3 regions of the Streptomyces sp. B6B3 genome follow, and region 1 is predicted to be linked to each of the others. Evidence: predicted binding sites of a transcription regulator. Region 1 holds the regulator's gene; each other region holds the start of a gene.
What was found. Region 1 encodes HrcA, which represses chaperone genes, less so after heat shock. Its sites were predicted from a motif close to TTNGCACTCNGNNNNNCNGAGTGCNAA; they were not measured.
Positions count from the first base shown of each region.

Region 1 (9,624 bases):
GTGTTCTCCGGCCAGCCCAGGGCCCGGCAGACGCCGGTCTTCCAGTCCTGGCCGCGTGGCACGGTGGGCCAGGCGGGGATGCCCACCGAGGCCGGTTTGACCGCCGCCCAGATGTCGACGAACGGGTGCCCCACCACCAGCACGTTCTCGTCCGTGACCTGCGCGGCGATCCGCGACTCCTTGGAGCCGGTCACCAGATGGTCCACCAGCACGCCCAGTCGCGCCTCCGGGCTGGGGCCGAACTCCCGCACGATCGCCGGGAGATCGTCGACGCCCTCCAGGTACTCCACGACCACGCCCTCGACCCGCAGGTCGTCGCCCCACACCCGTTCGACCAACTCGGCGTCGTGGCGGCCCTCGACGTAGATGCGCCCGGCGCGCGCCACGCGGGCGCGGGCGCCCGGCACCGCCAGCGACCCCGAGGCGGTCCGCGTCCGCCCCCCGTCGCCGCCCTGGGGCCGCGGCCGGACCAGGGTGACCGGCCTGCCCTCCAGCAGGAAGCCGCGCGGCACCAGCGGGAACACCCGGTGCCGGCCGAAGCGGTCCTCCAGGGTCACGGTCGGGCCCTCCGCCGTCTTCTCGCAGCGGATCACCGCCCCGCAGTAGCCGCTGGTGACCTCCTCGACCACCAGCCCCGGATCCGCCGCGACCTCGGGAACGGGCCGAGACCGCTTCCACGGCGGCGTCAGGTCGGGGTCGTACTGTCTGCTCCGCATGGGCCTATTCGATCAGCTGACGGTCCTGATCGGTCAACCCACGCCGAACCGCTCGGCGAGCTCCCGCCGCTGCGCGCGCACGAAGGCCGCGTCCACCACGGCGCCGTGCCCCGGCACGTAGCGCGCCGCCGGGCCGCCGAGCGCCAGCAGCCGGTCCAGGGCCGCCGGCCAGGCCTCGGGCCTGGCGTCGGGTCCGGCCTGCGGCTCGCCCGACTCCTCGACCAGGTCGCCGCAGAACACCACGGGCGGCGTGCCCGGCACCAGCACCGCCAGATCGTGCGGCGAGTGCGCGGCACCGAGCGGGACCAGCACCGCCCGGCGCCCGCCGCCCAGGTCGAGCGCCGTCTCGCCGGTCACGTCGGTGACCCGGAGCCCGGCGAGCGCGTCCGGCTTCGCGTCCCGCGGATCCAGGCCGTGCGCCAGCGCCTCGTCCACGACCGGCGCGTCCGCCAGGTACCGACCGAGCCCGGCCGACCCGTACACCTCGGCGCCGGGGAACGCCGCGACGCCCAGCACGTGGTCGAAATGCGGGTGGGTGAGCACCACCCGGCGCACCGGCGGGCCCAGCAGATCGCGCAGCCGGGCGGCGACCGCGGCCCCGGCCCGGCGGGACGGACCCGCGTCGACCAGCAGCGCCTCCCGGGCGCCGGCCACCGCGCCCACCGTCTCGTCCCAGCCCGGCAGCCGACAGCGCCACACCGCGGGAGCGACCTCTTCCCAGGTCTGCTCCGGGGTCTCCGCCCGGGTTTCCGAGCCGGCGCCGGCGACCCCGTCGGCGGACGCCTCCTCGGGCCCCTCGTCGCGCATGTCGCCTCGCATGACACGAGGTTACGTCAGGTGCGCTCGCGCCCTGCTGTGTCCGGCCCGGTCGCGGTACCGTCATTGCGTCACACTTTCCCTGGCCGTGCTACCCAGCCGTACACTGGGGCAGGGATTGGCACTCCGCGCGAATGAGTGCCAGGACGGCAGGCGGAAGAGCTCACGGCCGGACGGGAGGTGCGCGCATGCTCAGTGAACGCAGGCTCGAGGTTCTGCGGGCCATCGTCCAGGACTACGTCGGCACGGAGGAGCCGGTCGGCTCCAAGGCGTTGACCGAGCGGCACAACCTGCGCGTCTCCCCGGCCACGGTGCGCAACGACATGGCCGCCCTGGAGGAGGAGGGGTACATCGCCCAGCCGCACACGAGCGCCGGGCGGGTGCCGACCGACAAGGGGTACCGGCTCTTCGTGGACAAGCTGGCGGACGTCAAGCCGCTGTCCACCGCCGAGCGCCGCGCCATCCAGAACTTCCTGGCCGGCGCCCTGGACCTCGACGACGTGGTGGGCCGCACGGTCCGGCTGCTCGCGCAGCTGACCCGGCAGGTCGCCGTCGTGCAGTACCCGTCGCTGACCCGTTCCACGGTGCGGCACGCCGAGCTGCTGTCGCTCGCCCCGGCCCGGCTGATGCTGGTGCTGATCACCGACACGGGCCGGGTGGAGCAGCGCGTCATCGACTGCCCGGCGCCGATCGGCGAGATCTCGGTGGCCGAGCTCCGGGCCCGGCTGAACAGCCGGATCGCCGGTGAGCGGTTCACCGACGTGCCGCGCCTGGTGCAGGACCTGCCGGACTCGTTCGAGCCCGAGGAGCGGGCGACGGTCTCGACGGTGTTGTCCACCTTGCTGGAGACTCTGGTGGAGGAGACCGAGGAGCGGCTGATGATTGGCGGCACGGCCAACCTGACGCGATTCGGGCAGGACTTCCCGCTCACCATCCGACCGGTGCTGGAGGCACTGGAGGAGCACGTGGTGCTCCTGAAGCTGCTGGGGGAGGCGACGGACAGGGGCATGACGGTCCGCATCGGGCACGAGAACCCGCACGAGGGACTGACTTCCACGTCGGTCGTCTCCGTCGGCTACGGTTCGGGAGAAGAGGCGGTCGCGAAGCTGGGCGTGGTCGGACCGACCCGCATGGACTACCCGGGAACGATGGGAGCGGTGCGCGCAGTGGCACGGTACGTCGGACAGATCCTCGCGGAGAACTAGGTGGCGACGGACTACTACGCGGTCCTGGGTGTGCAGCGCGACGCCTCACAGGACGAGATCAAGAAGGCATTCCGGAGGCTCGCGCGCGAGCTGCACCCGGACGTCAACCCGGACCCGAAGACGCAGGAGCGCTTCAAGGAGATCAACACCGCCTACGAGGTGCTGTCCGATCCCCAGAAGAAGCAGATGTACGACCTCGGCGGCGACCCCATGGGCGCGGCCGGCGGACCCGGCCCCGGATTCGGCGCCGGCTTCGGGAACTTCTCGGACATCATGGACGCCTTCTTCGGCACGGCGGCGCAGCGCGGACCCAAGTCGCGCACCCGGCGTGGCCAGGACGCCATGATCCGGCTGGAGATCGACCTCAACGAGGCGACGTTCGGCAGCACCAAGGAGATCCAGGTCGACACCGCCACCGTGTGCAACACGTGCAACGGTGAGGGCGCGGCGCCCGGCACCTCGGCGCAGACCTGCGACATGTGCCGCGGTCGCGGCGAGGTCTCCCAGGTGACCCGCTCGTTCCTGGGCCAGGTCATGACCTCCCGGCCGTGCCCCCAGTGCCAGGGCTTCGGCACCGTGGTGCCCAACCCGTGCCCGGAGTGCGCGGGCGACGGCCGGGTGCGGACCCGGCGCACGCTGACGGTGAAGATCCCGGCCGGTGTGGACAACGGCACGCGCATCCAGCTCGCCGGCGAGGGCGAGGTCGGCCCGGGCGGCGGACCCGCGGGCGATCTCTACGTGGAGATCAGGGAGACCCCGCATCCGGTCTTCCAGCGCCGCGGCGACGACCTGCACTGCACGGTCACCATCCCCATGACGGCCGCCTCGCTGGGCACCAAGGTGCCGCTGGAGACGCTGGACGGCATGGAGGAGGTGGACATCAGGCCGGGCACCCAGTCGGGCCAGTCCATCCCGCTGCACGGCCGCGGCGTCACGCACCTCAGGAGCAACGGGCGGGGCGACCTGGTGGTGCACGTGGAGGTGCAGACGCCGGGCAAGCTCGACCCGGAGCAGGAGGAGCTGCTGCGCCGGCTGGCGAAGCTGCGCGGCGAGGAGCGGCCCACCGGCCAGTTCCAGCCCGGGCAGCAGGGGCTGTTCTCCCGGCTCAAGGACGCCTTCAACGGCCGCTAGGCCGTCGGGGAAGCGGGAGAGACACATCCGTGGCGACGGCGCCTGTCTTCGTTGTCGACTCGCTGAACGGCGCGCGCGCCGGCGGCGCGTTCGGCCTGGACGGACCTGAGGGCCGGCACGCGGTCGCCGTGCGGCGGCTGCGGGCCGGCGAGGGGATCGTGCTCACGGACGGCGCGGGCACCGGCGTCGCCGGCACGGTGGCGGCGATCGAGGACCGGGACCGGCTGTCGGTCGCGGTGGACCGGGTCTGGCACGAGCCGCCGCCCCGGCCGTGGCTCACCGTGGTGCAGGCGCTGCCCAAGGGCGACCGCGGCGAGCTGGCCGTGGAGACGATGACCGAGACCGGGGTGGACGCGATCGTGCCCTGGTCGGCGGCCCGCTGCGTCACCCAGTGGCGCGGCGAGCGCGGCGCCAGGGCGCTCGGCCGGTGGCGCGCGACCGCCCGCGAGGCGGGCAAACAGGCGCGCCGCGTGCGCTTCCCGCGCGTCACGGACGCCCACACCACCGCACAGCTGGTCCGGGCCCTGACGGCACCGACACCGCCCTTCGGCGCCGCGTGGCCCGACCGCGGCCCCACCGTCACGGACGCCCCGGCGTTCGCACCGCACACCTCGCCGGAGCGCCCGGCCGCGTCAGCGGATGCCACGCCCGGCCGCCCCGGGACGGCGGATGCCGCATCCGCCCGCCCCGGAACCGGGGACGCCGCGTCCAGCCGCGCCGAGACGGCGGTCGCCTCCCCCGGTCCGGCCGGCAAGGCCTTCGTGCTGCACGAGGCGGCCACGGAGCCGCTGGCCACCGCGCCGCTGCCGGCGGAGGGCGGGATCACCCTGATCGTCGGCCCGGAGGGCGGCGTCACCGACGAGGAGCTGGCGGCGTTCACCGAGGCCGGGGCCCGCCCGTTCCGGCTCGGCCCCACCGTGCTCCGCACCTCCACCGCCGGCACGGCCGCCGCCGCGGTGATCCTTTCCCGCACCGGCCGCTGGAACTAGCCCCCCGACCGGCAGACCCGCCCCGCCCGTGCCCTTCTGGTACCGGGCCGCGCCTGGCCGACTTCGGGCCGGTGCGACGGGGCCCCGCCGCACCGGCCGCCGGAGTCAGCCGGCCGGCGGGCTGCCCGGGCCCGGCGGCGGCTCCTCCGTGTGCCGGGTGAGCCGCAGGATCGCCACCATCAGGCCGCCCCAGACGATGCCGATGGCGATGATCATCATCACGATGGCCGATGCGGACATCACAGGCTCCTCTCCGGCGCGCCCTCGGGTTCCTCGTGGTTGGTGGCCGTGGGGGTCCTGCGCCACCGGACCAGGCTCAGCAGCACGCCGCCGGCCAGCGCGGCGCCGGCCACGGCCCAGCCGGACCAGAGCAGGAAGGACGTGTCGTAGCCCTCGTAGTTCTGGTCGAACTCGTCGATCAGGCTGTCCACCATCATCCAGCCCAGCACCAACGGGGTGACGATGCCGAGGCAGATCCGCCACCACACGCCCAGGCCGATCGCGGAGGTGGAGTCCGCCTCGCGCTGGAGCATCGGAAGCCTCCTCAGCACCCAGCTCACGGTGATCACCAGGACCAGGGCGGCGAGCACGATGCCGTACTGGTTGATGAAGTGGTCGGAGACGTCCAGGAAGTACACGCCGCTGTCGGTCGAGTACAGCAGGGTGGAGACCACGGCGATCGCGCCGCCGACGCCGAGCACCGCCGCGTTCCGGCTCAGCCCGGTGCGGTCCTCCACCGCCGAGACCACCACCTGCACGATGCTGATCAGCGAGGTCAGCCCGGCGATCACCAGCGAGGCGAAGAACAGCACGCCGAACAGCGCGCCGGCCGGCATCTCCGAGATGATCTGCGGGAACGCCACGAACGCCAGCCCGACGCCGCTGTCGGTGACCTCGCCCACCTCGACCCCGGCCTGGCCCGCCATGAAGCCCAGCGTGGCGAAGACCGCGATGCCCGCGAGGATCTCGAAGGAGCTGTTGGCGAAGCCCGCGACCATCGCGGAACCGCTGAGGTCGGAACGCCGGTGCAGATAGGAGGCGTAGGTGATCATGATGCCGAAGCCGACCGACAGCGAGAAGAAGATCTGACCGTAGGCGGCCACCCACACGCTGCCCTCGCCCAGCGCGCCCCAGTCGGGCCGGAAGAGCGCGTCCAGGCCCTCGGCCGCGCCGTTCAGGGTGAGCGCCCGGACCGCGAGCACCACGAAGAACGCCACCAGCAGCGGGATGAAGAACTTGTTGGCTCGCTCGATGCCGCGGCGAACCCCGGCGATGAGGATCAGCAACACGACCACCCAGATGCCGAGCAACGGCCAGGCGACGCCCGGCACGAAGGTGGAGACGTCGCCGGGCGTCTCGGCGGCCTGCAGGAAGTCCTCGAAGAAGAAGCCCTCCGGGCCGCCGGCGTGGTCCTCCCACGCCTGGTCGAGCGAGAAGCCCATGTACCGCACCGCCCAGGCCAACACGGCGGCGTAGTAGACGGCGATGACGACGCAGATCGTCACCTGCCACCAGCCGATCACCTCGGTCGGGCGGGACAGCAGCCGCAGGGCGCCGGGCGGCGAGGAGCGGTACCGGCGGCCGATGGTGTACTCGAGGATCAGCAGCGGGATGCCCGCCGTGAGCAGCGCCGCCAGGTACGGCAGGATGAACGCGCCGCCGCCGTTCTCGTACGCGACGGCGGGGAAGCGCCAGATGTTGCCGAGGCCGATGGCCGAGCCGATGGCCGCCATCAGGAAGCCGAGGCGGGTTCCCCACTGCTCCCTGGTTGGTTCCTGTGTGTGCGAACTGGACATATTCGGAGTCCCTTATGTCCCAAGGCTTCCGTTGTGGGGATCACCTTCCGTATACAACCCGGCGGACGTTACCAGGCTCAGCGCGCATCGCAAGCCGGGGAGCGGGGGGCGCGGGAACGGCACGGCGCGGGGCCCGGCGGTAGCATCCCCGGCGTAGCACCGAGCCGTACCGAGCCCAGTCCTGTCCCAGTCCGAGCCCAGGGGAGAGTCCAGAGCCGATGGCGGGAGAACCGCAGGCCGACTGCCTGTTCTGCAAGATCGTGTCCCGGGAGATCCCGGCCACCATCGTCCGGGAGTCCGACACCACCGTCGCGTTCCGCGACATCAACCCGCAGGCTCCCACCCATGTGCTGGTCATCCCGCGCGTCCACTACGCGGACGCCGGCACCCTGGCCGCCGCCGAGCCGGGCATCGCCGCCGACGTGCTGCGGGAGGCCGCCGCGGTCGCCGCCGGCGACCGGGTGGACGGCACCGGGTACCGGGTGGTCTTCAACACCGGCGTCGGCGCCGGCCAGACCGTCTTCCACGCGCACGCCCACGTGCTCGGCGGGCGCGGCCTCGAGTGGCCCCCCGGCTGACGGTGTCCACGGCCCGCGAGCTGATCGTCCTCGGCACCGCCAGCCAGGTGCCCACCCGGCGCCGCAGCCACAACGGCTACCTGCTGCGCTGGGACGGCGAGGGCCTGCTCTTCGACCCCGGTGAGGGCACCCAGCGGCAGATGCTGCTGGCCGGCGTGAGCGCGCACGCCCTGACCCGCGTCTGCGTCACCCACTTCCACGGCGACCACGCCCTGGGCCTGCCAGGCGTGCTGCAGCGGGTGCACCTGGACCGGGTCCCGCACCCCGTCACCGCGCACTACCCGGCGTCGGGGCAGGAGTACTTCGAGCGACTCAGGTACGCCACGGCCCACCATGAGACGGCGGCCATCGTGCCCGCGCCGGTGGCCGAGGACGGACCGGTCGCGGAGACCCGGTCGTTCACGCTCAGCGCCCGCCGGCTGTCCCATCCGGTGGACGCCTTCGGCTACCGCCTCGTCGAGCCCGACGGCCGGCGGATGCTGCCGGAGCGCCTCGCCGCGCGCGGCATCCACGGGCCCGACGTGAGCCTGCTGCAGCGCCGCGGGTCGCTGCGCGGCGTCCGGCTCGACGAGGTGAGTGAGCCGCGGCCCGGGCAGCGCTTCGCGTTCGTGATGGACACCCGGCTGTGCGACGCCGCGTTCGCCCTCGCCGAGGAGTGCGACCTGCTCGTCATCGAGTCCACCTTCCTCGACGCGGACGTCGCGCTGGCCCACGAGTACGGCCACCTCACCGCGGGACAGGCGGGCCGGGTGGCCGCCGAGGCGGGCGTCCGCCATCTGGTGCTCACGCACTTCTCCCAGCGTTACGGCGATTCGGCGGCCTTCGCCACCGAGGCGCGCGCGGCGGGCTTCGCCGGCAGCCTGACCGTCGCGGAGGACCTGGTGCGGGTCCCGGTGCCCCCGCGCGCCTGACCGGGCGTCGGCCGGGAGCGTCTGCAACACCCGTGCCACAGACACGTCCTGAGGGTGGCACGGCCGGTCCGCGGCGGGCCCCGGCTGTCAGTGCCGCTGCCTAGGATGGTCGGTATGGGTGAGGAGAGTCCGCTGCTGCGCAGCCTGGGCGCGGCCGTCGAGGCGGCCCCCGAGGACATACCCCTGCGCCTGCACCTCGCGCGGCTGCTGCTCGACGGCGGGCGGACCAGCGAGGCGATCGCGCATCTGGGGGTGGCCCTGCACCGGGACCCGGGAAGCGCCGAGGCGCGGACGCTGATGGCCGAGGCGGTGGCTCCCGCGGCGCCGCCGGCCGCGGCGGACGGCGGTGCGGTGGGCGGCGGTGCGGTGGGCGGCAGGGAGGCCGGGCCGGCGTCGCCCGGGGAGCCGGCCGAGCGGGCCCGGACCGCCCAAGAGCCGGCGGGCCCGCCGGAGTTCGACTGGCACAGCGCGGAGCGCGACATCGCGGGCGCGGTGCCGCCGCGGTTCGTGGCGGCGGAGCCCGAGGCCGAGGCCGAGGCCCCGGCCGACGGTCCGCCGGAGGACGCCTGGGACGTCGAGTCCGTCGGCGGCCTGCGGCTGGCCGACGTCGGCGGGATGCGGGAGGTCAAGGAGCGCCTGGAGGCGGCCTTCCTCGCCCCGCTGCGCAACCCGAAGCTGCGCCGGCTGTTCGCCAAGAGCCTGCGCGGCGGGCTGCTGCTCTACGGGCCGCCCGGATGCGGGAAGACGTTCCTGGCCCGGGCCGTGGCCGGCGAGCTGGGGGCGCGGTTCCTGTCCGTCAGCATCAGCGACGTGCTCGACATGTGGATCGGCGCCTCCGAGCGGAACATCAGCGAGATCTTCACCAGCGCACGCCGGCACGCGCCGTGCGTGCTGTTCTTCGACGAGCTCGACGCGCTCGGCGGCAAGCGCAGCCACATGCGGCACTCCGGCATGCGCAACACGGTGAACCAGCTGCTCACCGAGCTCGACGGGGTGGCCGGCGCGGCGGCCAACGAGGGCGTGTTCGTGCTCGCCGCGACCAATCATCCCTGGGACGTGGACAACGCGCTGCTCCGCCCGGGACGACTGGACCGCATGGTGCTGGTGGCGCTGCCCGACGCGCCGGCCCGCGAGGCGATCCTCCGGTACCACCTGCGGGACCGTCCGGTGGCCGGGATCGAGCTGGGCCCGCTGGTCCGCCGCACCGACGGGTACTCGGGCGCCGATCTGGCGCACCTGTGCGAGACGGCCGCCGAGCGGGCGCTGCTCGACTCGGTGCGCAGCGGCGAGCCCCGGATGATCCTCATGCGGGACCTGCTGGACGCCGCGGCCGAGGTGCGGCCCTCGACCGAGGAGTGGTTCACCACCGCCCGCACCGTGGCGACGTTCCGGGAGAGCGGCGGCGCCTACCGGGAGCTGCTCGACTACCTCAAGCGCACCAAGCGGCTGTGAGGCCCGGATGAGCCTCCAGCCGCCGCGACC
Region 1 is NZ_JBDPLU010000004.1:352,457-362,080, reverse strand. Features, by position in the region: gene ABGB06_RS11825 (DUF3097 domain-containing protein) at 1-716, opposite strand, end outside; gene ABGB06_RS11820 (MBL fold metallo-hydrolase) at 750-1,535, opposite strand; gene hrcA (heat-inducible transcriptional repressor HrcA) at 1,721-2,737, shown strand; gene dnaJ (molecular chaperone DnaJ) at 2,738-3,868, shown strand; gene ABGB06_RS11805 (RsmE family RNA methyltransferase) at 3,898-4,857, shown strand; gene ABGB06_RS11800 (methionine/alanine import family NSS transporter small subunit) at 4,963-5,097, opposite strand; gene ABGB06_RS11795 (sodium-dependent transporter) at 5,097-6,653, opposite strand; gene ABGB06_RS11790 (histidine triad nucleotide-binding protein) at 6,872-7,231, shown strand; gene ABGB06_RS11785 (ribonuclease Z) at 7,234-8,142, shown strand; gene ABGB06_RS11780 (ATP-binding protein) at 8,257-9,594, shown strand; gene ABGB06_RS11775 (tetratricopeptide repeat protein) at 9,602-9,624, shown strand, end outside.

Region 2 (9,624 bases), on a different contig from region 1:
GCCGAGCCCGGAGACGTCGGTGAGCAGCGGGGCGAGGTAGGAGAAGAAGCACATCGTGCCGGCGGCGAAGAGCGCGATGGTGACGATCGCCAGCCACACCTGCCGGTCCGTGAGGATCCGCGCCTCGGCGCGCAGCCGCGGCGGGCGCACGCTGGGTGTGTCGGTGGCGCGCGGCACGAGGAACACCACCCCGAGGAAGCCGACTGCGGTCAGCAGCGCGACCGCCCAGAACGCGGAGCGCCAGCCGAGGTGCTGGCCGAGCAGCGCGCCGCCGGGCACGCCCGCGATGTTGGCGATGCTGAGCCCGCCGAGCATCACGGCCATGGCCCGCGCCCTGGCGCCGCTCGGCACGAGCGAGATCGCGACGGCCGCGCCGACCGCCCAGAAGCCGGCGCACGCCAGGGCGCTCACCACCCGGCAGGCGAAGAGCACGCCGTAGCCGGGGGCGATCGCCCCCACCACGTGCCCGACGCCGAAGACGGCGAGCAGCCAGAGCAGCGTCTGCCGGCGCGGCAGCCGCTGGGTGGCGGCGGCCAGCAGCGGGGCGCCGATGATCATGCCGATGGCGAACGCCGAGATCAGCAGGCCCGCGGTGGGGATCGACACGTCCAGATCGTCGGAGACCTCGGGCAGCAGCCCGGCCAGCATGAACTCCGAGGTGCCGAGCGCGAAGACGGCGGCGCCGAGCACGTACACGGCGAGCGGCAGCCGCCGCCGCGCCGCGGGGGTCGGGCGGGTCACGCCGCACCACCCCCCTTCCGGGAGTCCGCCGAACCCGCCGAGTCCGCCGGCCGCGCCCCGCGTCCGCCGGCCCTCCGCCGCAGCCCGGCGGTGACCAGGCGGTGCACGAGTTCCTTGCTGCCGACCTCGATCGCGCCCAGCCGCACCGCGTCCGCGTAGCGCTCGGCGGGCAGGTCGTAGTGGTCACGGGAGAACGCGCGGCGCGGGGTGCCGAGCCGGGCGGCGAACGCGTGCAGTTCGGCGAACGAGTCGTCGCTGACCAGATGTGACCACATCCGGCCGTGCCCGGGCCAGGTGGGCGGGTCTATGTACACGGTCATCAGGCGTCGGCCAGTCCGCCCAACGGGGCCACGGTGCGCCCAGTGGCGCCGCACACCCAGCGCGGGTCCTCGCCCAACTCCGGCTGCATGTCCAGGGAGTGCGGCTCGCCGCCGGGCTCCGGGGCGCACAGCGGGCAGACCGGCCAGCGCCCGACCTGCTCCAGCATCGCGTCCTGGACGTCCTGGGCGAGCAGTCCCGGCACGAAGCCGGCGCCGGCCGGCCACTGGTCGGTCCACCAACGACGGTGCGCGACGGCCTGTTCCAGCAGGGAGACCTCCCGCGGTCCGGCCACCCCCTCGGCCGCCAGATCGGCCAGTACCAGGGCCCGACCCCGGTGTATGGCGGCTTCCGAAGGATTCGCCGAAGATCCCTGCTCCATGACCACCATTGGACCAGACTTGTACGAATTACTCCCCTGGGGGTTGACGAAGCAACGGACCGAAAATACGTTTCACCCGTGAGGAACGCGATGAAGGAAAATTTCGTGCGGCGAGGGGCCCGCGCCCGACCCGTGCCCGTGGCGCCCCGGCCCACGCCTCCCGAGCCCGGTGCGCTGGCCGCCAAGGTCCGCACCATGGCGCCCTCCATGACCCGTTCCATGCAGCGCGTGGCGGAGACCGTCGCCGGTGACCCGGCCGGCTGCGCCGCGCTCACCGTCACCGGCCTCGCCGAGCGCACCGGCACCAGCGAGGCCACCGTCGTCCGCACCGCCCGGCTGCTCGGCTACCCCGGCTACCGGGACCTCCGGCTCGCGCTGGCGGGGCTGGCGGCGCAGCAGGCGTCCGGCGCCGCACCCGCGGTGACCGCCGACATATCCGTGGACGATCCGCTGCGGGACGTCGTGGCCAAGCTGGCGCAGGACGAGCGCCAGACCCTGGCGGACACGGCGGGGGCCCTGGACCTGGCCCAGCTGGAGGCGGCGGTCAGCGCGCTGGCCAGCGCCCGGCGGGTGGACGTGTACGGCATCGGCGCCTCCTCCCTGGTGGCCCAGGACCTGGCCCAGAAGCTGCTGCGGATCGGCCTGATCGCGCACGCGCACTCCGACCCGCACCTGGCCGTGACGAACGCGGTGCAGCTGCGCGCGGGGGACGTCGCCATCGCCATCACCCACTCGGGACGCACGGTGGACGTCATCGAACCGCTCCAGGTCGCCTTCGACCACGGCGCCACCACCGTGGCCCTCACCGGCCGCCCGGACGGCGAGGTGACGCAGTACGCGGACCACGTGCTGACCACCTCCACCGCGCGGGAGAGCGAGCTGCGGCCGGCGGCGATGTCCAGCCGCACCAGCCAGCTGCTGGTGGTGGACTGCCTGTTCATCGGCGTGGCGCAGCGGACCTACGAGTCGGCGGCGCCCGCCCTGCACGCCAGCTACGAGGCCCTGGCGCACCGCCACACGCCCCGGGGGCGCTGACCCGCCCTCGGCGCGCCGGCGCCGCACGCTCCACCCACCTCATTCGAGTCACCCGAGCACTCGAGTGGCCCGAGCACCTGAGCCACCCCCGACACCGCCGTCCCCCACGGAGAGCCGCGCCACGATGTCCACCAGCCCTTACGGTGAGTTGCAGACCGAGCTCGACGCGCTGACCACCGAGGCGTACCGACCCGAGCTGGCCGAGATCGACCAGCGCTCCACGCTCGACATCGCGCGGGCGATGAACGAGGAGGACTCCGGGGTGCCGGCGGCCGTGACCCGGCAGCTGCCCCGGATCGCCGCCGCCATCGACGCGGCGGCGGAGCGGATGGCCCGCGGCGGACGGCTCCTCTACCTGGGCGCGGGCACCGCCGGGCGGCTCGGGGTGCTGGACGCCAGCGAGTGCCCGCCGACGTTCAACACCGATCCCAAGGAGGTCGTCGGGCTGATCGCCGGGGGTCCCGACGCCATGGTGACGGCCGTGGAGGGCGCCGAGGACAGCCGCGAGCTGGCCGCGGCCGACCTGGATCGGCAGGGCGTCGGCCCGGACGACGTGGTGGTCGGCATCTCGGCCTCGGGGCGCACGCCGTACGCGGTCGGCGCGGTGGAGCACGCGCGCGCCAGGGGCGCGTTGACGATCGGGCTGTCCTGCAACGCCGACTCGCCGCTGGCCGCCGCGGCGGAGCACGGCATCGAGATCGTGGTGGGGCCCGAGCTGATCACCGGCTCGACCCGACTGAAGGCCGGCACCGCGCAGAAGCTGGTGCTCAACATGATCTCCACCATCAGCATGATCAGGCTCGGCAAGACCTACGGGAACCTGATGGTGGACGTGCGCGCGTCGAACGAGAAGCTCCGCGCCCGGTCCCGCCGCATCGTGCAGCTCGCCACGGGCGCGTCCGACGACGCCATCGAGGGGGCGCTGGCCGCGACCGGCGGCGAGGTGAAGAACGCCATCCTCATCATCCTCGGCGACGTGAACGCGGCCACCGCCGACCGCCTGCTCGCGGAGTCCGGCGGCCACCTGCGCGCCGCGCTGACCGCGGCGCGCACCGCGTCCGCGAGCGGCTGACCGCCCTACCCGACCGGGTGAAACCGCTGCCCAGTTGCGGTTGAATTTTCCGATTTTATGCTTATTGCCGGCGCGGGAGGGTGAATCCTCCGGGTGTCTCGCACCCACGGTGCATCCACAGTGAAAGGAGACACTCATGCGCAAGGCACGCAGGATCGGGGCCCTGGCCGCCCTCGTCGGCGTGCGTACGGTCGTACGGTCGGCCGTGTGGCGTGGACTCAGAAGTCCATGCCACCGCCCATGCCGCCCGCCGCGTCGCCGGCACCGGCCGCGGCCTTCTCCGGCTTGTCGGCGATGACCGCCTCGGTGGTGAGGAACAGGGCCGCGATGGAGGCCGCGTTCTGCAGCGCGGAGCGGGTCACCTTGGCCGGGTCGATGATGCCTGAAGCCAGCATGTCCACGTACTCCCCGGTCGCGGCGTTCAGGCCCTGACCGGCCGGCAGGTTGCGCACCTTCTCCGCCACGACGCCGCCCTCGAGACCGGCGTTGACCGCGATCTGCTTCAGCGGGGCCTCGAGCGCCAGCTTGACGGCGGCGGCGCCGGTGGCCTCGTCGCCCTCCAGGTCCAGCTTCTCGAAGACGGTGGAGGCCTGCAGCAGGGCCACGCCACCACCGGCGACGATGCCCTCCTCGACGGCCGCCTTGGCGTTGCGCACGGCGTCCTCGATGCGGTGCTTGCGCTCCTTCAGCTCCACCTCGGTGGCGGCGCCGGCCTTGATGACGGCCACGCCGCCGGCCAGCTTGGCGAGCCGCTCCTGGAGCTTCTCCCGGTCGTAGTCCGAGTCGGAGTTCTCGATCTCGGCGCGGATCTGGTTGACCCGGCCCTGCACCTGCTCGCTGGAGCCGGCACCGTCGACGATGGTGGTCTCGTCCTTGGTGATGACCACCTTGCGGGCGCGGCCCAGCAGGTCGAGGGTGGCGTTCTCCAGCTTCAGGCCGACCTCCTCGGAGATGACCTGACCGCCGGTGAGGATGGCGATGTCGCCCAGCATGGCCTTGCGACGGTCACCGAAGCCCGGGGCCTTGACGGCGACGGACTTGAAGGTGCCGCGGATCTTGTTGACCACCAGGGTGGACAGGGCCTCGCCCTCGACGTCCTCGGCGATGATCAGCAGCGGCTTGCCGGACTGCATGACCTTCTCCAGCAGCGGCAGCAGGTCCTTCACCGCGCCGATCTTGGAGTTGACGATGAGGATGTAGGGGTCCTCGAGCTCCGCCTCCATGCGCTCCATGTCGGTGGCGAAGTAGGCCGAGATGTAGCCCTTGTCGAAGCGCATGCCCTCGGTGAGCTCAAGCTCCAGGCCGAAGGTCTGCGACTCCTCGACCGTGATGACGCCTTCCTTGCCGACCTTGTCCATGGCCTCGGCGATCAGCTCGCCGATCTGGGTGTCGCCCGCGGAGATGGAGGCGGTGGAGGCGATCTGCTCCTTGGTCTCGACCTCCTTGGCCTGCTGCAGCAGGGCCTCGGAGACGTGCTCCACGGCCGCCTCGATGCCGCGCTTCAGCGCCATCGGGTTGGCGCCGGCGGCGACGTTCCGCAGGCCCTCGCGGACCAGCGCCTGCGCCAGCACGGTCGCGGTGGTGGTGCCGTCACCCGCGACGTCGTCGGTCTTCTTCGCGACCTCCTTGACCAGCTCCGCGCCGATCTTCTCGTAGGAGTCCTCGAGCTCGATCTCCTTGGCGATGGACACGCCGTCGTTGGTGATCGTGGGGGCGCCCCACTTCTTCTCCAGCACGACGTTCCGGCCCTTGGGGCCCAGCGTGACCTTGACGGCGTCGGCGAGCTGGTTCATCCCGCGCTCAAGGCCCCGCCGCGCCTCCTCGTCGAACGCGATGATCTTGGCCATGTGAAGTGGTCCTCCCATATACGGGGGTGGATTGCTCCGGACCGCGATGGCGCCCGCGACGGACGGCCCACGCCCCGGCGGTACCCTGCACCGCCCGGCCACGGACCTCACCGAACCGGTCCTTGCTGTCACTCTCACCCTCAGAGTGCTAACGCCCATGATTAGCACTCGACCCCCATGAGTGCAAGCCCACCCGAAGGGTGGCCGATGAGGGGCGGTGGTCGGGGACGCGGAGGGCGCAAGCCCACCCGAAGGGTGGCCGATGAGGGGCGGTGGTCAGTTGGGGGCACCCCCAGGCGCAGCCGAGGGGGAGCGGAGGGCCCTACCGGCGGACTGGCACTGAGGGGTGGTCAGGGCGTGGTCAGGGCAGGGGGCGTCGCGGCGGACCTGCCCGGAGGGCGAAGCGCGCATGAGGCCCCGCGCCCGGTGGTGGGCCGGGTGCGGGGCCTGTGAAGGTTGCGGTGCGGTCGGCGTTAGGCGGTGACGCGGACCATGTCGGCCTGTGGACCCTTCTGTCCCTGCGAGATCTCGAACTCCACCCGCTGTCCCTCTTCCAGGGTGCGGTAGCCGTCCATCTGGATCGCGCTGTAGTGGACGAACACGTCCGCACCACCGTCGACCGCGATGAAGCCGTATCCCTTCTCCGCGTTGAACCACTTGACGGTGCCCTGAGCCATTTCCTAACTCCCCTATTGCCGGCCCTTTCACGAGACCGCACTTCGCGGACCCGGGTCACACTTCGCAGACCTCACCCCCGGGCGATTGGGGGTGTGCGCCGGAACGCTCGACCGCCGCTGAATGTATCTGGACGTACGCCCAGTGCAACAGGTCATACGGAGGAGAAATTGAGACGAGCCAGAACGGGCAAACGCCGCATAGTAGCTGAAAGTTGAACGTTTTTCCACGGCCCAACCGCGCCAATCAGACAATTGGTGCGACGATTTTCAGCCGCTTTCCAGCCCGATGTGTCGTGAATTCATATGCGAGTGGCGGCCATTGTCCGTGGGATCACTGTATCTCCCCGGGAACGTGGCTCCGCCCCGAGGTCGCGCCTCGGGGCGGAGCGGGCCAGGTGGAGGGGGCGGAGGTCAGCCGCCGGCGACCGCGGGGATGATCGACACGCCGACGCCGTCCGGCGTGGGGGTGTCCAGGCCCTGCTCGAACCGGACGTCGTCGTCGTTCACGTAGACGTTCACGAAACGGCGCAGCCGACCCTGGTCGTCCAGCACCCGGGCGCCGATGCCCTGGTGCTGCTTCTCGAGGTCGGCGAGCACCTCGCCGACCGTGCCGCCGGCGGCGGTCACCTCCGCCTGTCCGCCGGTGTAGCTGCGCAGGATGGTCGGGATACGGACGGTAACGCTCATGCGATCTTCACTCTCCGTGAGTCACTTGCCGTGAGCCACTTGCCGGGACGCGGTCAGGGGCGGGGTCAGCCGAGGCCCGCGGCGCGGAACGCGTCGAGGCTGGGCGGAATGGTGGCGGTCGGCCCGGCGACGGGGGCCACGGCGTCCAGGGTCTTCAGGCCGTCGCCGGTGTTCAGCACGACCGTGGTGAGGCTCGGGTCCAGCGTGCCCGCCTCGATGAGCTCCCTGGTGACGCCGAGCGTCACGCCGCCGGCGGTCTCGGCGAAGATGCCCTCGGTGCGGGCCAGCAGCGTGATGGCGTCCACGATCTGCTCGTCCGAGACGTCCTCCACGGCGCCCCCGGTGCGCCGCGCGATGTCCAGCACGTAGGGGCCGTCCGCCGGGTTCCCGATGGCCAGCGACTTGGCGATGGTGTCGGGACGGACCGGACGCACCACGTCGTAACCGGCGCGGAACGCCTGGGCGACCGGCGAGCAGCCGGTGGCCTGCGCGCCGAAGATCCGGTAGGGACGGTCCTCGACCAGTCCGACCGCGACCAGCTCCCTGAGTCCCTTGTCGATCTTCGTCAGCTGCGAGCCCGAGGCGATCGGGATGACCAGCTGGTCGGGCAGCCGCCAGCCGAGCTTCTCGCAGATCTCGAAGGCCAGGGTCTTGGAGCCCTCCGAGTAGTACGGGCGGAGGTTCACGTTCACGAAGCCCCAGCCCTCGCCCGCCGGGTCGCCGATCAGCTCGCTGCAGAAGCGGTTGACGTCGTCGTACGTGCCGTCGATCGCCACCACCTCGCCGCCGTAGACCGCGGCCATCACGACCTTGCCCTGCTCCAGGCCCTCCGGGATGAAGACGCAGGAGCGCAGTCCCGCGCGGGCGGCGGCGGCGCCCACCGCGCCGGCCAGGTTTCCGGTGGAGGAGCAGGACAGCGTGGTGAAGCCGAAGGCGCGGGCCGCCTCGACGGCGCAGGCCACGACGCGGTCCTTGAAGGAGTGGGTGGGGTTGGCCGAGTCGTCCTTGACGTACAGCTCGCCGGTCACGCCGAGCTCGGCCGCGAGCCGGTCGGCCCGCACCAGCGGGGTGCAGCCCGGGTTCAGGTTCGGTCGCTCGGCGACCGTGGCGGGCACGGGCAGCAGCGGGGCGTAACGCCAGATGCTCTGCGGCCCCGCCTCGATCCGGGCGCGCAGCGCCTCGGGGTCGCCGTCGGGGAGCTCGTAGGCGATCACCAGCGGCCCGAAACAGGACCGGCAGGCGAACTCGGGGCTGAGCGGAAAGCGCTCTCCACACTCTCGGCAGGAGAGCGCGACGGCGGGACCGAGGTCGACGGCCGTGGCCTGGGAGGCGGTGGTCTGGGTGTGCGTCGAAAGCACAGACATGGGTAGCGAGGCCCTTCTCCTCATCTTCCCTGTGACGGCTCTCGCCACAGGACGGAATTGGCACCTTCCCCACCGGGAGCCTCGCGGAGGTGTCACGAGAACCGGCGGAAGGGTTGCCGGGGCTTCAACGGGCCGTTCCCTCTGCCCCTCTGGATGAGCGGTATGCGGTTGTCGGCAGGGCCTGATATGCGGAGGACACCTGCACTGTCCGAGACTGTAACGGACGGCCCGCACAATGGCCCGGGCCGTCCGATCCGCGAGACGCGGCGGGGCTCTGGGGCGGGATCCGGGAAAAAAATGGAGCCGACGGGTTCGGACTCCGCCAGGAAGGGGCAGATACGGCCATACGGGTTAAAACATGGCCGAACGCGAACAGGAGCGACATTCGTGCTGGAAGAGGCTGAGGAGTGGCTACGTCGCCGGTCCTGGGACGCCGCTGACCGCTCACTGCCGCAGTTGCTGGCCGCGAAGCGGGCGGCGGGTTCGGCGGGCAGTGTCAGCGTGATCCTCCCCGCGCTGAACGAGGAGGCGACCGTCGGCGCCATCGTGGAAACGCTCCGGCGCGACCTGATGGAGCACGTGCCACTGATCGACGAACTGATGGTGGTGGACTCCGGCTCCACCGACCGCACCTCCGAGGTGGCCGCCGCGGCGGGCGCCAAGGTGGTCCACCGCGACGAGATCCTGCCACGGGTCCCCACGGTCCCCGGCAAGGGCGAGGTGCTCTGGCGCTCGCTGCTCGCCGCCAGCGGGGAGATCATCTGCTTCGTGGACGCGGACCTGAGGGAGTTCGACGCCCGGTTCGTCTCGGGCATCCTCGGGCCGCTGCTCACGGATCCGGACGTCCAGCTGGTCAAGGCGATGTACGACCGGCCGCTGGGCGACCAGCCGTCGGGCGCCGGGCAGGGCGGCCGGGTCACCGAGCTGGTCGCCCGCCCGCTGCTGAACCTGCACTGGCCACGGCTGGCCGGGGTGGTGCAGCCGCTGGGCGGCGAGTACGCGGCCCGGCGCACACTGCTGGAGCGGCTGCCGTTCCCCGTCGGGTACGGCGTGGAGCTCGGTCTGCTGATCGACACGCTGCACGTGGCGGGGCTGGAGGCACTGGCCCAGGTCGACGTGGGGGTGCGGAAGCACCGGCACCAGGACGGTCAGGCCCTGGGCCGGATGGCCGCCGCCATCATGCGGACCGCGCAGAGCCGGCTGCCGGGCGGCTCGATGCCCACCCGGCAGGGGATCACCCAGTTCGAGCGCACCGAGGCCGGCGGCTTCGCACCGCAGACCCACGAGATCGACACCGAGGAACGCCCGCCGATGGCCAGCGTGCCCGAGTACGCCGCCCGCCGGTTCGGATGACGGGCGGGTGTGTCGGCTGATGCTGGTGTGACGGGGCACACGTTTGGGCGCGCGCGGCCCTGGCTAGTCTCCGCGCGTGCCCAGTCCTTCACGGAAGGTCCCGCACGGAAGGTTGAGCCCTCACCATGAGCGCTGAAGTCCTCGTCGC
Region 2 is NZ_JBDPLU010000003.1:233,967-243,590, forward strand. Features, by position in the region: gene ABGB06_RS08720 (Cmx/CmrA family chloramphenicol efflux MFS transporter) at 1-708, opposite strand, end outside; gene ABGB06_RS08725 (DUF4031 domain-containing protein) at 738-1,061, opposite strand; gene ABGB06_RS08730 (hypothetical protein) at 1,061-1,441, opposite strand; gene ABGB06_RS08735 (MurR/RpiR family transcriptional regulator) at 1,532-2,476, shown strand; gene murQ (N-acetylmuramic acid 6-phosphate etherase) at 2,601-3,548, shown strand; gene groL (chaperonin GroEL) at 3,767-5,395, opposite strand; gene ABGB06_RS08750 (cold-shock protein) at 5,869-6,072, opposite strand; gene ABGB06_RS08755 (MoaD/ThiS family protein) at 6,484-6,759, opposite strand; gene thrC (threonine synthase) at 6,825-8,123, opposite strand; SAM riboswitch class I at 8,141-8,283, opposite strand; gene ABGB06_RS08765 (glucosyl-3-phosphoglycerate synthase) at 8,511-9,476, shown strand; gene ABGB06_RS08770 (trehalose-6-phosphate synthase) at 9,602-9,624, shown strand, end outside.
Region 2: groL (chaperonin GroEL) is a predicted target of HrcA. The motif match lies at 5,557-5,583, and genes of this name have one in related genera.

Region 3 (9,624 bases), on a different contig from region 1:
CAGCTGGAGTCCGGCGCGGGGAATCCGAGCGTCGAGACGCTCTGGGCGCTGGGCGTCGCGCTGGAGGTGCCGTTCGCCCGGCTCGTCGACCCGCCCCGCCCCGCCGTGCGGGTGATACGCGCCGGCGAGGGCCCCGCCGCCCACTCCGAGCACGCGGACTACACGGCGGTCCTGCTCGCCGCCTGCCCGCCGCACGCCCGTCGCGACGTCTACCGGGTCACCGCCCAGCCGGGGGAGCCGCGACTCTCCGAGCCGCACCAGCCCGGCACCGTCGAGCACGTCGTCCTCAGCGGCGGTCGCGCGCTCGTCGGCCCCGCGGACGACCCGCCCGAGCTAGCCCCCGGCGACTATGTCAGCTATCCGGGCGACGCCCCGCACGTCTTCCGGGCGCTGGTTCCGGACACGACGGCGGTGGTCGTCATGGAGCACGGTTGAGGCGGCCGGGACCGGTTGGTCGGACCCGACTGGCCGAGGGCGGCCGGCAGATGGTTGCGTTTCGGTGATCGTCGCAGCTCTAGCCAGGCGGGCGATCGATGATCGACAATCGCCCGCAGGGAGGCAAAGCGCGTGTCGGAGTACATACCGCAGCAGGGGACCAGGTCGGAGTCGGGGCAGGAGTCGGAGCAGTCAGCGGGGCCGGACAGCCCGGGGGACGAGGTGCGCCGAACGCTGCGCGCGTTCCTCGACTCGATGGTCCCGGAGTACGGGCCCGGGCTCTTCGCGCTGGTCACCCAGGACGGTCGGGAGGTGTTCTCGGGCGCGGCCGGCACGGCCGACCTCGCGCGACCCCGAGCGATCTCGGAGGCCGACCGCTTCCGCGTGGGCAGCGTGACCAAGCCGTTCGTCGCGGCCTTGGTGCTGAAGCTGGTGGAGGACAACGCGCTGTCGCTGGACGACTCCGTGAAGCGCTGGTTGCCCGGCATCGTTCCCGGCGCGGACCGGATCACCGTCGAGCACCTGCTGCGCATGCGCTCGGGCATCCCGCACTACGTCCCCGCGCTGTTCGGGGATCCGCCGGACCCCTCCGTCTACGCGCGGTACCACACGCCCGAATCGCTGGTCACGCACGCCGTCGGCGCCGCCGGCTGGCAGGAGCCCGACGCCCGGCACGCCTACTCCAGCACCAACTACGTCCTGCTCGGCCTCATCGCCGAGCGGGCCACCGGTTGGCGGCTGCCCGCCCTGCTGTGGGAGCGCATCCTCAATCCGCTCGGGCTGCGCGACACCGACCTGCCCGAGGCCGACCCGCACCTGCGCGGCCCGCACGCCACCGGGTACGCGCGCGCCGCGCTCGGCGAGCCGTACGCGGACCTCACCGCCGCCAGCCCCTCCGAGTCGTGGGCGGCGGGCGGCCTCGTCTCGACGCCGCACGACGTGGCTCACTTCCTGGACACGCTGATGACCGGCGGGCTGCTCGACGAGAGCAGCTGGCGGGCCATGTCCGACACCCACCCCACGGGCGACCGCCGGGGCTACGGCATGGGGCTGATGCGCCTGGAGCTCCCGCGCGGCCACCACGCCTACGGCCACACCGGCGCCACCGCCGGCTTCAACTGCGTCGCGCTCCGCACCGACACCGGCCGCACCGTCGTCCTCTACCGCAACGCCCTCGACCTCACCAACCCCCTCCCGCTGCACACCCCCTTCGTCATGGAGGCCCTGACCAGCTGAGAAGGTCCGCGGCCCCCCGCCCGGCTACGCCGGCACGGGCTGGGCCAGGAGCATGGTCGGGGTGTCGGCGACGCGGGTGAGGATGATCGTGACCGATTTCGCTCCAGCGAGGCGGAGCTTGGCGCGCAGGGCCTCCGGGGTGACGGCGGAGCCGCGCTTCTTGATGGTGACGGTGCCGACGTCCCGCTCGCGCAGCAGCGCGCGGAGGCGCTTCACGTTGAACGGGAGCCGGTCGGTGATCTCGTACGCCCTGGCGAACGGCGTCGGGGGCGGCGGCTCGTCGGTGGTCAGATAGGCGATGGCCGGGTCGAGGAGCCGGGCGTTCAACGTCTCGGCGAGTTCGGCGACGAGGTGCGCGCGGATCACCGCGCCGTCCGGTTCGAGGAGGTAGCGCCCCGGCGGGCCGGTGGGCGCCTGCGGGCCGGCGCCGACGAGGGTGTGCGGGCCGGGCAGGACGGTGGCACGACGCGGGTGGTCGGGGTTGGTGCCGAACCACAGCACGGCCTCCTTCACCTCGCCCCGGTGCGACACCCATTCCGCCTCCGTGGCCTCGGCCGGGATCGCGGCGTGCGGCAGTCCCGGCGCCACCTTCAGCGCGGCGAGCGGGGCCAGGCCGGCGATCCGCACGGCCTCGGAGAGCGGCGGCGAGTACGCCTCCGGATCGAAGGTCCGGCCCCGGCCGCCGCGCCGCGCCGGGTCGAGGAACACCGCGTCGTGGCCGGCGAGCTCCGCGTCCGGAAGGTCGCCGATCGCCGCCTGGCGCACGGTGACGCGGTCGGCGAGGCCCAGGGCCGCCGCGTTGGCCTCGGCGACCGCGCAGGTCAACGGGTCGCGGTCGACGGCGAGCACCCGTAGCCCGGCCCTGGCCAGGGCGATGGCGTCGCCGCCGATGCCGCAGCAGAGGTCGGCCACGGTGCGCGCCCCGAGTGCCGCGATCCTCTCCGCGCGCCAGGCGGCCACCGGCGCGCGGGTGGCCTGCTCCACGCCGTCGGCGGTGAAGTACATCCGCTCGGCGTCGGAGCCGAACTTCGCCGCGGCGCGCTGCCGCAGCCGGGCCTGGCCGATGGCGGCCGAGACCACCTCCGCCGGATGGTCGCGGCGCAGCCGGGTGGCCGTGGTCAGCTCCTCGGCCGGAGTGAGCTCCCGCAACCCGGCCAGCAGGCCCGCGCCCGGCTCCGTGAGCAGCGCCCGGAAGACGTCGAGCGGGGGCACCGAGGACGGGGACGGGGAGGAGGGTGGGGAGGGAGACGACGAGGAGGATGCGGCCACACGGGTCATTCTCGCCGGACGCTCCGGGTCGGTGCGCGCGGCGGCGGCCCGGCGGCTGACACCCTCCCGAATTATGAGGATTTTCCTACAAGTAGGAAAATTGCCACGGACGTGCTGCGCGCTCGCCCTGGCGCTGCTGGCCCTGGCCTGCACGGCACCGGCCCGCCCGGGCGCCGACCCCGACCCCGCGCCCCCGCGGCCCGGTGAGCCGCCTCCGTCCGAGGGCGCGGACGCTCCCGGCGCCGCGAAACCCGGACGGTCGGGAGCCCGGGCTCCGACGGCCGGGACGAGCCGTGCCGACGTCGCGCGCCGTTGGGGCCTGGACCTGGTGCCGCTGCGTCCGCCCGCGCCTCCCGGGCCGGACGAGCGGGTGCCCCTGGTGGGCGCGGGTGGTCTCCCGCCGGTGTTCGTCAGCGTGCCCACCGAGGACCGGGTCGTCTTCCTCACCATCGACGACGGCTCCGAACACGACCCGCGTGTCCCGGACATGCTGCGGGAGCTGGAGATCCCGTTCACCGCGTTCCTCGCCGACCGGCTGGTCGACGGCGGGTACGACTACTTCCGGGAGGCGTACGAGCAGGGCGTGGCGATCCAGAACCACACCGTCGGCCACCCGGAGATGCCCCTGCTGTCCTACGCCGAGCAGCGTGCCGAGATCTGCCGCCAGCAGGAGGTGCTGGTGCGGGAGTTCGGCGAGCGCCCCACCCTCTTCCGGCCGCCCTACGGCGCCTATGACGCCGACACGCTCCGCGCGGCCGCGGCCTGCGGGGTGGACGGTGTGCCGCTGTGGACGCAGGAGGCGTTCTCCGACCGCGTCGAATGGGCCCGCCCCGACGGCAGGTTCCATCCGGGGGACATCATCCTCAGCCACTTCCGGGGCGAGGGCGACTGGGCGGGCGACGCGTCGGGGGACATGGTGGACATGCTGCGCCGGATCGTGGACGAGGTCACCGAACAGGGGTTCGCCATCGCCCGCCTGGAAGACTACGTGTGAGGCGACACGCCTCGGCTCTGCCCGGGGTTCCACGCGAGGTCGCGCCCGAGGTCGTGCCCGCACGCCCGGCGCGCGCCCTGCCGGCCGCGCCACGCCCGCACCACCACGCCGCGCCGGCCAGTTGGCACTCTGGTTGACTGAGTGCTAACCGCGGCATAGTCTCGACGCTGGCACTCTCCACAGGTGAGTGCCAGCAACGCGCGACGGGCGGATCCGGCACCCGCGACGACGGGTCCACCAGGTCGCCATTCATCCAGACACATTGACCCCGTGAGATCTCCGAAGGGGGAGGTCGGATCGTGACGACCGCCAGTTCCAAGGTTGCCATCAAGCCTCTTGAGGACCGCATCGTGGTCCAGCCGCTTGACGCCGAGCAGACCACGGCCTCCGGCCTGGTCATCCCGGACACCGCTAAGGAGAAGCCCCAGGAGGGCACCGTCCTGGCCGTGGGCCCGGGCCGCTTCGAGGACGGCAACCGTCTTCCGCTCGACGTGAAGGTCGGCGACATCGTGCTGTACAGCAAGTACGGCGGCACCGAGGTGAAGTACAACAACGAGGAGTACCTCGTTCTCTCGGCTCGCGACGTGCTCGCGATCATCGAGAAGTAGTTCGCTCGGCAGTTCGACCAGCGAGCACGGAACAAGCAGAAGCAGGCGAGACCCGAACCGCGCCCCGGGACCCCACGGATACCCGGGGCCGGGGCGCGGCTCATTGCGGCACTCATTGCGGAAGAGGACACGCAAACCCATGGCGAAGATCCTGAAATTCGACGAGGACGCGCGGCGCGCCCTCGAGCGTGGCGTCAACCAGCTCGCCGACGCGGTCAAGGTGACCATCGGCCCGCGCGGCCGCAACGTGGTCATCGACAAGAAGTTCGGCGCGCCCACCATCACCAACGACGGTGTCACCATCGCCCGCGAGGTCGAGGCGGAGGACCCGTACGAGAACCTGGGCGCCCAGCTGGTCAAGGAGGTGGCGACCAAGACCAACGACATCGCGGGCGACGGCACCACCACCGCCACCGTGCTGGCTCAGGCGCTGGTCCGCGAGGGCCTGCGGAACGTCGCCGCCGGCGCCTCCCCCTCCGGCCTGAAGCGGGGCATCGACGCCGCGGTCGCGGCCATGGCCGAGGACCTGCGCGGCAGCGCCCGGCCGATCGACTCCAAGGAGGACATCGCCGCCGTCGCCGCGCTGTCCGCCCAGGACAAGCAGGTCGGCGAGCTGATCGCCGAGGCCATGGACAAGGTCGGCAAGGACGGTGTGATCACCGTCGAGGAGGCCCAGACCTTCGGCCTCGAGCTCGACTTCACCGAGGGCATGGCCTTCGACAAGGGGTACCTCTCGCCCTACATGGTCACCGACCAGGAGCGCATGGAGGCCGTCCTCGAGGACCCCTACATCCTCATCCACCAGGGCAAGATCTCGTCCATCCAGGACCTGCTGCCGCTGCTGGAGAAGATCATGCAGTCCGGCTCCTCGAAGCCGCTGCTGATCATCGCCGAGGACGTCGAGGGCGAGGCGCTCTCCACCCTGGTCGTCAACAAGATCCGCGGCACGTTCAACTCCGCCGCCGTCAAGGCCCCCGGCTTCGGCGACCGCCGCAAGGCGATGCTCGGTGACATGGCCACCCTGACCGGCGGCACCGTGATCTCCGAGGAGGTCGGCCTCAAGCTCGACCAGGTCGGCCTGGAGGTGCTGGGCACCGCCCGCCGCGTGACCATCACCAAGGACGACACCACCATCGTCGACGGCGCCGGCAAGAGCGAGGACATCCAGGGCCGGGTGGCGCAGATCAAGGCCGAGATCGAGGCCACCGACTCCGACTGGGACCGCGAGAAGCTCCAGGAGCGCCTCGCGAAGCTGGCCGGCGGCGTGTGCGTGATCCGGGTCGGCGCCGCCACCGAGGTGGAGCTGAAGGAGAAGAAGCACCGCCTCGAGGACGCCATCTCGGCGACCCGCGCCGCGGTGGAGGAGGGCATCGTCCCCGGCGGCGGCGCCTCCCTGGTGCACTCCGCCCGGGTGCTCGCGGACGACCTCGGCAAGACCGGCGACGAGGCCACGGGCGTGGCGATCGTGCGCCGCGCCGCGGTCGAGCCGCTGCGCTGGATCGCCGAGAACGCGGGCCTCGAGGGCTACGTCATCACCTCGAAGGTGGCCGAGCTGGACAAGGGCGAGGGCTTCAACGCCGCCACCGGCACCTACGGCGACCTGGTGAAGGACGGCGTCATCGACCCGGTCAAGGTCACCCGTTCCGCGCTGGAGAACGCCGCCTCCATCGCCTCCCTGCTGCTCACCACCGAGACCCTGGTGGTGGAGAAGAAGGAAGAGGAGCCGGAGCAGGCCGCGGGCGGCCACGGCCACGCGCACTGACCCGCGCGCCGACGCGCCGCGCGGCGCGGCGGCGCGAGACGCGGACTCCGAGGGGCCCGTTCCGCCATCCGGCGGGGCGGGCCCCTTGCGTGTCGATCGCCGTCGTGTCGGTGGCCGTCGCCGGCTGTCCGGTCACACGGCGATCAGCCCCAACTGCTCCAGCAGGCCGTAGTTGTCCCAGTTCCAGTAGGACTCCGCGATCTTCCCCTCGCGGAACCGGTGGGTGGTGTGCCCGGTCAGCGTGATCCGCCGGCCGCTGGGCTCCAGCCCCTGGAACTCGCCCGAGTGCGTCCCGGTCAGCGTCCACCTGGTCGTCACCAGGTCGCCCTCGGCGATCTGGCTCTCGATGACGAACGTGGGCGCGAAGGCGCTCATGTACATGGTCGCCTCGTCCTTGAATCCCGCCAGGTCCAGCGGGTCCACGGTGTTGGCCGGATCGTGCGCCCGGTAGTCGGGGGTGACCAGGTCGTCCAACGCGTCGAGCGCCCGCGGCTCCCCGCCGAGCACCTCGAAGTAACGCCGCGCGGTCGACGTGTTCAGCTGGTCGTCCCGGAAAACGTCGAGGTTCGTGAAGCGCGGCGGCGCGTCGCACAGCGCCACCATCTCCTCGTAGATCCGGTCGGTCTCCGGCAGCTTGGAGTTCCGCATCGCCTCCTCGTAGGACGGGAACTCGACGATCTCCACGACGTGCGCGGGGTCGTCCAGGTCGCGCCCCACGATCGAGTGGGTCGCGGTCCGCTTCCCCTGGGTCAGCGAGGCCCAGTCGTCCATGAGTCGATTCAGTTCCTCGACCCGGTGCGTCGTGCAGTCGATCACCTGAACGAATGACATGGCGAGTCTTCCTCCGAACGGCGTAGTCGTGCGGTGTATGACTCTTCCAGAATAGTTCTTTTACGCCATTCGACCGATATGCCCGTTCACGACGTGGACGATCCGTCTCGCCGTGGGCCGTACCGGCGTCCGGCCCGGGAGGACAGGCCACCCAGCGCGCGCCGGGGGACCAGTCGGGCCGCGCCCATCAGCGTCTTGTAGCGGGCGTCCGGTATGCACACGGTGCGCCGGCGGGCCAGCGCCCTGAGCCCGGCGTCCACCACCCGGTCGGCGTCCAGCCACATCCACCCGGGGATGCTGTCGGTGCGCATTCCCGCGCGTTGGTGGAACTCGGTGCGCACGAATCCCGGGCACAGCGCGAGCAGTCGCACCCCGCTCCCCGCCAGGTCCCGGGCCGCACCCTCGGTGAACTGGACCACCCACGCCTTGGACGCTCCGTACGTGCCGCGTGGCAGGAAGGCCGCCACCGAGGCCACGTTCACCACCGAACCGCGGCCGCGCTCCCGCATCGGCCCGACCGCCGCGTGGGTCAGCCGCAGCACCGCCTCGCAGTGCACCTTCAGCATGCGCAGCTCGTCGGCCACCGGCACCTCGGGGAACCGGCCCTTGAGCGCGAAGCCGGCGTTGTTGACCAGCAGGTCCACGGGCCGGCCGGGGTCGGTCAGCCGGGCCTCGACCGCGGTGAGACCCTCGTCGGTGGACAGGTCGGCCACCAGCACGGCGGCCTCGATGCCGTGCCGGTCATGCAGTTCCGCCGCCTGACGTCGCAGTGCGTCAGCGGATCGGGCGACCAACACCAGATCGTGGCGGTCGCGGGCCAGCCGCCGGGCGAACGCGGCGCCGATCCCGACTGTTGATCCCGTCACCAATGCAGTTGTCATACGCCAGACGGTAGTGGGCGGACCGGCTAGCCGGCGGCGCCGGGCTGGTGGGCGTTGGCGCGCACGAGGTCACGCCGGGCCCGGCCGAGCAGTTCCTCGCGCTCGTCCTCGGTCAACCCGCCCCACACGCCGTAGGGCTCTCTGACCGACAACGCGTGCGCCGCGCACTCGGAGCGCACCGGGCAGCGCATGCACACCTCCTTCGCCGCTTCCTCGCGAGAGCTGCGGGCGGCGCCTCGCTCGCCCTCGGGATGGAAGAACAGGGAGCTGTCCACGCCACGGCACGCGGCGAGCAGCTGCCAGTCCCACAGGTCGGCGTTCGGGCCCGGTAGGCGGGAGAAATCTGCCATCAGTCTGTCCTGTCCCATCGAGACGGCGAGCGTGCGGAACACTCAGCGTTGGCTCTACGTGGATGTAAATATGACTACCAGCTGAATATAGCCTCATACACCATGAAGTGGGCAAAAGGTCTAAATGGTACGGAAATGGATGTTGGGAACGTCGGGACATGGGAATCTGGAGAGTCGCTGTCGTGTGTCGGTCCGATCACGTAGAGTGCTTCTGCTGTGGGGTTGGTAGCCGTAACTCTTTCGGGTGACCGTCGTTGAGAGTGCGTAAACGGTTGACGCAGACCACAGCCCCCGGGAGGGGGTCTGGGCTGTCAATCGCACAGGTGACGACAGACAACTGCCTGGAGGCTCACAGTGATGCGCATCAGCTGCGGAGGGCGGCCATGACATCCGTCCTCGTCTGCGACGATTCCCCGCTCGCTCGGGAGGCGCTCCGCCGCGCGGTCGCGACCGTGCCCGGCGTCGAACGGGTCACGACGGCGGCCAACGGCGAGGAGGTGCTCCGCCGCTGGGGCGCCGATCGCTCCGACCTGATCCTGATGGACGTCCGGATGCCGGGCCTGGGCGGTGTGGAGACCGTCCGGCGGCTGTTGTCGGCCGATCCCGGCGCCCGCATCATCATGCTGACGGTCGCCGAGGACCTGGACGGCGTGGCGCTCGCCGTGGCCGCCGGCGCCCGCGGGTACCTGCACAAGGACGCCTCGCGCGCCGAGCTGCGGGCGACCGTGACCCAGGCGCTGGCCGACCCGACCTGGCGGCTGGCCCCGCGCCGGCTGCGCTCGTCCGACATGGGTGCCGCACCGACGCTGACCGCCCGCGAGATCCAGGTCCTGGAGGGCATGAGCCACGGCCGCTCCAACGCGGAGATCGGCCGGGAGCTCTTCCTCTCCGAGGACACCGTGAAGACGCACGCCCGCCGGCTGTTCAAGAAGCTCGGTGCCTCGGACCGGGCGCACGCCGTGGCCCTGGGATTCCGCTGGGGCCTGGTGCGCTGACCGGTCCGCTGGGGGGTCGCAGGTCCGGCCGCTGTCTGTGCAGGTGAGATGAGTCGGCCGTGACGCGGGGGCGAGGCCACGACCGCGTGGCTCCGCCCCCCGCGCCCGCCCTCGGCACTCCCGTTCGCGCACGTCCCCGTTCGCGCCGGTACGGCAGCCGCGCCCAGCCGCCCCCGGCCGCCCGAGACGTTGGGACCGCCGCCTTCGCCGAGTCCGGAGCGCGACCGTCGGTGGGCCGGTTTCCGGCCATCCCGGGACCTGCA
Region 3 is NZ_JBDPLU010000020.1:103,728-113,351, reverse strand. Features, by position in the region: gene ABGB06_RS31415 (XRE family transcriptional regulator) at 1-435, shown strand, start outside; gene ABGB06_RS31410 (serine hydrolase domain-containing protein) at 568-1,671, shown strand; gene ABGB06_RS31405 (class I SAM-dependent methyltransferase) at 1,696-2,883, opposite strand; gene ABGB06_RS31400 (polysaccharide deacetylase family protein) at 3,041-3,934, shown strand; gene groES (co-chaperone GroES) at 4,234-4,542, shown strand; gene groL (chaperonin GroEL) at 4,682-6,304, shown strand; gene ABGB06_RS31385 (ester cyclase) at 6,437-7,135, opposite strand; gene ABGB06_RS31380 (SDR family oxidoreductase) at 7,222-8,016, opposite strand; gene ABGB06_RS31375 (WhiB family transcriptional regulator) at 8,043-8,366, opposite strand; gene ABGB06_RS31370 (response regulator transcription factor) at 8,750-9,361, shown strand.
Region 3: groES (co-chaperone GroES) is a predicted target of HrcA. The motif match lies at 4,056-4,082, and genes of this name have one in related genera.